Regions from separate parts of the Streptomyces sp. NPDC096012 genome, predicted to be linked through region 2. Evidence: predicted binding sites of a transcription regulator. Region 2 holds the regulator's gene; the other holds the start of a gene.
What was found. Region 2 encodes HrcA, which represses chaperone genes, less so after heat shock. Its sites were predicted from a motif close to TTNGCACTCNGNNNNNCNGAGTGCNAA; they were not measured.

Region 1: the regulator HrcA is predicted to act here: its motif matches at 1,222-1,248, upstream of groES (co-chaperone GroES).

What each region holds. Positions count from the first base shown of each region.
Region 1 is NZ_JBEOTD010000007.1:57,209-60,609, forward strand. Features, by position in the region: gene ABVB68_RS10005 (polysaccharide deacetylase family protein) at 1-338, shown strand, start outside; gene ABVB68_RS10010 (polysaccharide deacetylase family protein) at 335-1,153, shown strand; gene groES (co-chaperone GroES) at 1,394-1,702, shown strand; gene groL (chaperonin GroEL) at 1,829-3,401, shown strand, end outside.
Region 2 is NZ_JBEOTD010000004.1:289,900-293,300, reverse strand. Features, by position in the region: gene ABVB68_RS07110 (DUF3097 domain-containing protein) at 1-507, opposite strand, end outside; gene ABVB68_RS07105 (MBL fold metallo-hydrolase) at 605-1,339, opposite strand; gene hrcA (heat-inducible transcriptional repressor HrcA) at 1,513-2,529, shown strand; gene dnaJ (molecular chaperone DnaJ) at 2,530-3,401, shown strand, end outside.

The DNA of each region.
Region 1 (3,401 bases), on a different contig from region 2:
AGAAGGACGAGATCTGCGGCATGCAGGACATCATGAAGCGGCAGTTCGGCAAGGCGCCCACCGTCTTCCGGCCGCCCTACGGCAACTACAACCAGGACACCCTGGTCGCCGCCAAGTCCTGCGGGATCAAGTACGCGCCGATCTGGAACGAGGAGGTCTTCGTCGACCACTGGGAGTACCGCGAGGACGACCAGCGACTGCGCCGCGGCGACATCGTCCTCACCCACTTCCGGGGCCGGGACGAGTGGGACGGCACGATGGTCGACGACATGCGCCGCTTCCTGAACAAGGTCACGCGCGAGGGCTACGCCGTGGCCCGCCTGGAGGACTACCTGTGAGGCGGGCGCGGGGCCCGGCCGCGGCACTCGCCGCGGCCGTCCTCCTCGCGGGCTGCGCCCAGTCCATGGACCCCATCGAACGCCTCGGCAAGAAGGCGGCCCAAGGGGTGCACCCGCACGGCCCCGCTCCCGACCTGTCCTACCGCCACTGGGGCCTGACCGAGCCCCTGGCCCGCCCGCCCCGGCCCGCCGCCCGGCCCCTCGGCCTCGCACCGGACCCGGCGGGCCGCACCGCGCCCCGGGTCCTGGACCGCGTCCCCACCCGCGACCGGGTCGTCTTCCTCACCTACGACGACGGCGCCGAGCAGGACCCCCGCTTCGTCGACATGGTCCGCGAACTCCGGCTTCCGGTCAGCATGTTCCTCACCGACAGCGTCGCCGGGCCCGGCTACGCCCACTTCGCGCGGCTGCGCGGGCTCGGCGCCGGCATCCAGAACCACACCCTCGACCGCCGCGCGCTCGCCGGGCAGCCCTACGCCGCGCAGCGCGCCGAGATCTGCGGCCAGCAGGACCGGCTCAGATCGCGCCTGGGCGTCCGCCCCCGGCTCTTCCGGCCGCCCTACGGCAGGTACGACACCACGACCCTGCGCGCGGCGGCCGACTGCGGGATCACCGCGGTGGTGCTCTGGCGCGCCGCGATGACCCCGGGCGACCTCGTCTTCCGCCGGGGTGAGGACCGCCTCGGCCCCGGCGACGTCGTCCTCGTCGGCCCCGACGAGTCCACGGGCCCGACCCTGCGGGAACGCACGACGCGGATCCTTCGGAGGGTCCAGCAGCGGGGCCTGACGGTGGGTCGGCTCGAGGACTACCTGTAGCGAGCAGGGCCGTCCCCCGGCGCAAACCACTCGCGTGCACCCGAAACCCGGCGACGCGACGCACGGCATTGGCACTCCGCTTGACCGAGTGCTAATCGCGGTCATAGTCTCGGCTCTGGCACTCCCCACCGGAGAGTGCCAATACGCGACGGGCAGGTCCGGCACCCGCGACGACGGATCGACCTGGTCGCCACCTCAGACAGTTAACCCCGTGAGATCTCCGAAGGGGGAGGTCGGATCGTGACGACCACCAGCTCCAAGGTTGCCATCAAGCCGCTCGAGGACCGCATCGTGGTCCAGCCGCTCGACGCCGAGCAGACCACCGCCTCTGGCCTGGTCATCCCGGACACCGCGAAGGAGAAGCCCCAGGAGGGCGCCGTCCTCGCCGTGGGCCCGGGCCGCTTCGAGAACGGCGAGCGCCTGCCGCTCGACGTCAAGGTCGGCGACGTCGTCCTCTACAGCAAGTACGGCGGCACCGAGGTGAAGTACAACGGCGAGGAGTACCTCGTCCTCTCGGCTCGCGACGTGCTCGCGATCATCGAGAAGTAGCCACCACCTCGAGCAGACTTTTGCTCTGAAGCTGCGCCCCTGGCCCCCCGCAACCGATAAGAAGCCGGGCGCCCGGGGCGCAGCGTCTTTTCACACCCACAGACTCCCGAGAGGGCTCCCGCTGTCATGGCGAAGATCCTGAAGTTCGACGAGGACGCCCGTCGCGCCCTCGAGCGCGGCGTCAACAAGCTGGCCGACACGGTGAAGGTGACGATCGGCCCGCGCGGCCGCAACGTCGTCATCGACAAGAAGTTCGGCGCCCCCACCATCACCAACGACGGTGTCACGATCGCCCGCGAGGTCGAGATCGAGGACCCGTACGAGAACCTCGGCGCGCAGCTGGTGAAGGAGGTGGCCACCAAGACCAACGACATCGCTGGTGACGGCACCACCACCGCCACCGTGCTGGCCCAGGCCCTGGTCCGCGAGGGTCTGCGCAACGTCGCCGCCGGCGCCTCCCCGGCCGCCCTGAAGAAGGGCATCGACGCCGCGGTCAAGGCCGTGTGCGACGACCTGCTCGCCTCGGCCCGCCCGATCGACGAGAAGTCCGACATCGCCGCCGTCGCCGCGCTGTCCGCCCAGGACCAGCAGGTCGGCGGGCTGATCGCCGAGGCCATGGACAAGGTCGGCAAGGACGGTGTCATCACCGTCGAGGAGTCCAACACCTTCGGTCTGGAGCTGGACTTCACCGAGGGCATGGCCTTCGACAAGGGCTACCTGTCGCCGTACTTCGTGACGGACCAGGAGCGCATGGAGGCCGTCCTCGACGACCCCTACATCCTGATCAACCAGGGCAAGATCTCCTCGATCCAGGACCTGCTCCCGCTGCTCGAGAAGATCATCCAGACCAACTCCTCGAAGCCGCTGCTGATCATCGCCGAGGACGTCGAGGGCGAGGCCCTGTCGACCCTGGTCGTCAACAAGATCCGCGGCACCTTCAACGCCGTCGCGGTGAAGGCCCCCGGCTTCGGCGACCGCCGCAAGGCGATGCTGGAGGACATGGCGGTCCTCACCGGCGCCACGGTCATCTCCGAGGAGGTCGGCCTCAAGCTCGACCAGGCCGGGCTCGACGTGCTGGGCTCCGCCCGCCGCGTCACCGTGACCAAGGACGACACCACGATCGTGGACGGCGCCGGCGACCCCGCGGCCGTCCAGGGCCGCATCGCCCAGATCAAGGCCGAGATCGAGAACACCGACTCCGACTGGGACCGCGAGAAGCTCCAGGAGCGCCTCGCGAAGCTGGCCGGCGGCGTGTGCGTGATCAAGGTCGGCGCCGCCACCGAGGTGGAGCTGAAGGAGAAGAAGCACCGTCTGGAGGACGCCATCTCCGCGACCCGCGCCGCGGTCGAGGAGGGCATCGTCTCCGGTGGTGGCTCCGCTCTGGTCCACTCCTCCAAGGTCCTCGAGGGCAACCTCGACAAGACCGGCGACGAGGCCACCGGTGTCTCGGTCGTCCGCAACGCCGTGGTCGAGCCGCTGCGCTGGATCGGCGAGAACGCCGGCCAGGAGGGCTACGTCATCGTCTCCAAGGTCAAGGAACTGGAGAAGGGGCAGGGCTACAACGCCGCCACCGGCGAGTACGGCGACCTGATCAAGGCCGGCGTCATCGACCCGGTCAAGGTCACCCGTTCCGCCCTGGAGAACGCCGCCTCCATCGCCTCCCTGCTGCTCACGACCGAGACCCTGGTCGTCGAGAAGA
Region 2 (3,401 bases):
ACCCGGCACCAGGTGGTCCACGAGCACGCCCAGCCGGGCGTCCGGCCCCGGCCCGAACTCGGCGACGATCGCGGGCAGGTCGTCCACGCCCTCCAGGTACTCCACGACCACGCCCTCGATGCGCAGGTCGTCGCCCCACACCTTCTCGACCAGCTCGGCGTCGTGCCGGCCCTCCACGTAGATGCGGCCGGCGCGGGCCACACGCGCGCGTGCGCCGGGGACGGCGACCGAGCCGGAGGCCGTGCGGGTGGGCCGTGCCGGGCCCGCGGCGGGCCTCACCAGGGTGACCACCCTGCCCTCCAGCAGGAAGCCGCGCGGCTCCATCGGGAACACCCGGTGCTTGCCGAAGCGGTCCTCCAGGGTCACCGTGCCCGCCTCGCAGCGGATCACCGCCCCGCAGAACCCGCTGCCGGGTTCCTCCACCACCAGGCCCGGCTCGGCCGGCACTTCCGGCACGGGCTTCGGCTTCTTCCACGGCGGGGTCAGGTCGGCGGAGTACTGGCGCATTCGGATGACGATAGGAGAACCCGGATGCCGCAGCCCACGACACGCCGAAACCCACCGTCCGGAGCGGCACAGCTCACGCGGCCCCGGGGAATGTGTCTCAGGTCACACCGAACCGCGTTGCCAGGTCGTCGCGTTGGCGGCGCACGAAGGCCGCGTCGACGACGGCCCCGTGGCCGGGGACGAAGAGCGCGTCCTCGCCGCCCAGGGAGAGGAGGCGGTCGAGCGCGTCCGGCCAGCGGGACGGGACCGCGTCCGGGCCCGCCTGGGGCTCACCCGACTCCTCGACCAGGTCGCCGCAGAAGACGACCTCCGGCCCGCCGGACACCGAGCCGGGGACCAGGACCGCCAGGTCGTGCGCGGTGTGCCCGGGCCCCACGTTGGCCAGCAGGGCCTGGTGGCCGCCGCCGAGGCCGAGGGTCCACTCGCCGGAGACCAGGTGCCGGGGCGGGGCGAGCGCGTCCACCGCCTCGTCCGCGTCGGCCTGCGGCAGACCGTTCCTGATCGCGTCCGCGCGCAGCTCCTCGCGGCCGTACGCGAACACCGCGTCGACGCCCACCGCCCCGTACCCCTCCGTCCCGGCGAACGCGGCGGCCCCGAAGACGTGGTCGAAGTGGGGGTGGGTGAGCGCGAGATGGGTCACACGGCCGCCGGAAAGCCGCTGCGCCTGCGCCCGCAGCCGCGCCCCCTCGGCGACGCTCGAGCCGGCGTCGACCATCAGTGCCGTACCCTCGCCGAGGACCAGCCCCACCGTGCAGTCCCAGCCGGGCAGTCGGCACCGCCCGACGCCGGCGGCCAGCCTCTCCCACCCCAGCTCTTCCCAAGTCACCGTCATACCGCGACGCTAGCGGTACGACCCGGAGCGGACGCGATACCGCGGGGGACGACCTTGCCTTGTGTGTACCCGACAGCCGTACACTGGGCCGGGGGATGCTGGCACTCGCGAGGGAAGAGTGCCAGGAGGACGCCCCGAGGCGACTGGGGACGACGTGCTGGAGGTGCGCGCGGATGCTGAGTGAACGCAGGCTTCAGGTCCTGCGCGCCATCGTCCAGGACTATGTGGGTACCGAGGAGCCGGTCGGTTCGAAGGCGCTCACCGAGCGGCACAGCCTCGGCGTCTCCCCGGCGACCGTGCGCAACGACATGGCGGCCCTGGAGGACGAGGGGTACATCGCGCAGCCGCACACCAGCGCCGGGCGCATCCCCACCGACAAGGGCTACCGCCTGTTCGTGGACAAGCTCGCGGGCGTGAAGCCGATGACCGGGCCCGAGCGGCGGGCGATCCAGAACTTCCTGGAGGGCGCCGTCGACCTCGACGACGTCGTGGCGCGCACGGTGCGGCTGCTCGCGCAGCTGACCCGGCAGGTCGCCGTCGTGCAGTACCCGTCCCTGACCCGGTCCACCGTCCGGCACGTGGAGCTGCTCTCGCTGGCTCCCGCGCGCCTGATGCTGGTGCTGATCACGGACACCGGCCGGGTCGAGCAGCGGATGGTCGACTGCCCGGCGCCGTTCGGCGACTCCTCGCTGGCCGATCTGCGGGCGCGGCTGAACAGCCGGGTCGCGGGCCGCCGGTTCGCGGACGTGCCGATGCTGGTCGAGGACCTGCCGGAAGGCTTCGAGGCCGAGGACCGCGGTACGGTCTCCACCGTGCTCTCCACCCTGCTGGAGACACTGGTCGAGGAGAACGAGGAGCGGCTGATGATCGGCGGCACCGCCAATCTCACCCGCTTCGGGCATGACTTTCCCCTCACGATCCGGCCCGTCCTGGAGGCCCTCGAGGAGCAGGTCGTGCTCCTCAAGCTCCTGGGCGAGGCGAAGGATCCGGGCGTGACCGTGCGCATCGGCCACGAGAACGCCCATGAAGGACTCAACTCCACGTCCGTCGTGTCGGTCGGTTACGGTTCGGGCAGCGAGGCGGTCGCCAAGCTCGGCGTGGTCGGACCGACCCGCATGGACTACCCGGGAACGATGGGAGCGGTACGCGCAGTGGCACGGTACGTCGGACAGATCCTGGCGGAGTCGTAAGTGGCCACGGACTACTACGCCGTTCTCGGCGTGCGCCGCGACGCGTCGCAGGATGAGATCAAGAAGGCGTTCCGTCGGCTCGCGCGCGAGCTGCACCCGGACGTCAACCCCGATCCGAAGACCCAGGAGCGGTTCAAGGAGATCAACGCCGCTTACGAGGTGCTGTCGGACCCGCAGAAGAAGCAGGTCTACGACCTCGGCGGCGACCCGCTCTCCCAGTCGGGCGGCGCGGGCGCGGGCGGTTTCGGGGCCGGCGGCTTCGGCAACTTCTCGGACATCATGGACGCGTTCTTCGGTACGGCGTCGCAGCGCGGGCCGCGCTCGCGCACCCGGCGCGGCCAGGACGCGATGATCCGGATCGAGATCGAGCTGGACGAGGCGGCCTTCGGGACGACCAAGGACATCCAGGTCGACACCGCGGTCGTCTGCAACACCTGCAACGGCGAGGGCGCGGCGCCGGGCACCTCCGCCCAGACCTGCGACATGTGCCGCGGCCGCGGTGAGGTCTCGCAGGTCACCCGGTCCTTCCTGGGCCAGGTCATGACCTCGCGGCCCTGCCCCCAGTGCCAGGGCTTCGGCACGGTGGTCCCGACCCCGTGCCCGGAGTGCGCCGGCGACGGCCGCGTCCGCTCGCGGCGCACGCTCACCGTGAAGATCCCGGCCGGTGTCGACAACGGCACCCGCATCCAGCTCGCCGGTGAGGGCGAGGTCGGTCCCGGCGGCGGCCCGGCCGGCGACCTGTACGTCGAGATCCACGAGCTGCCGCACGCGATGTTCCAGCGCCGCGGTGACGACCTGCACTGCACGGTCACGATCCCGATGACGGCGGCGGCCCTCGGCACCAAGGTGCCGCTGGAGACGCTGGACGGCAT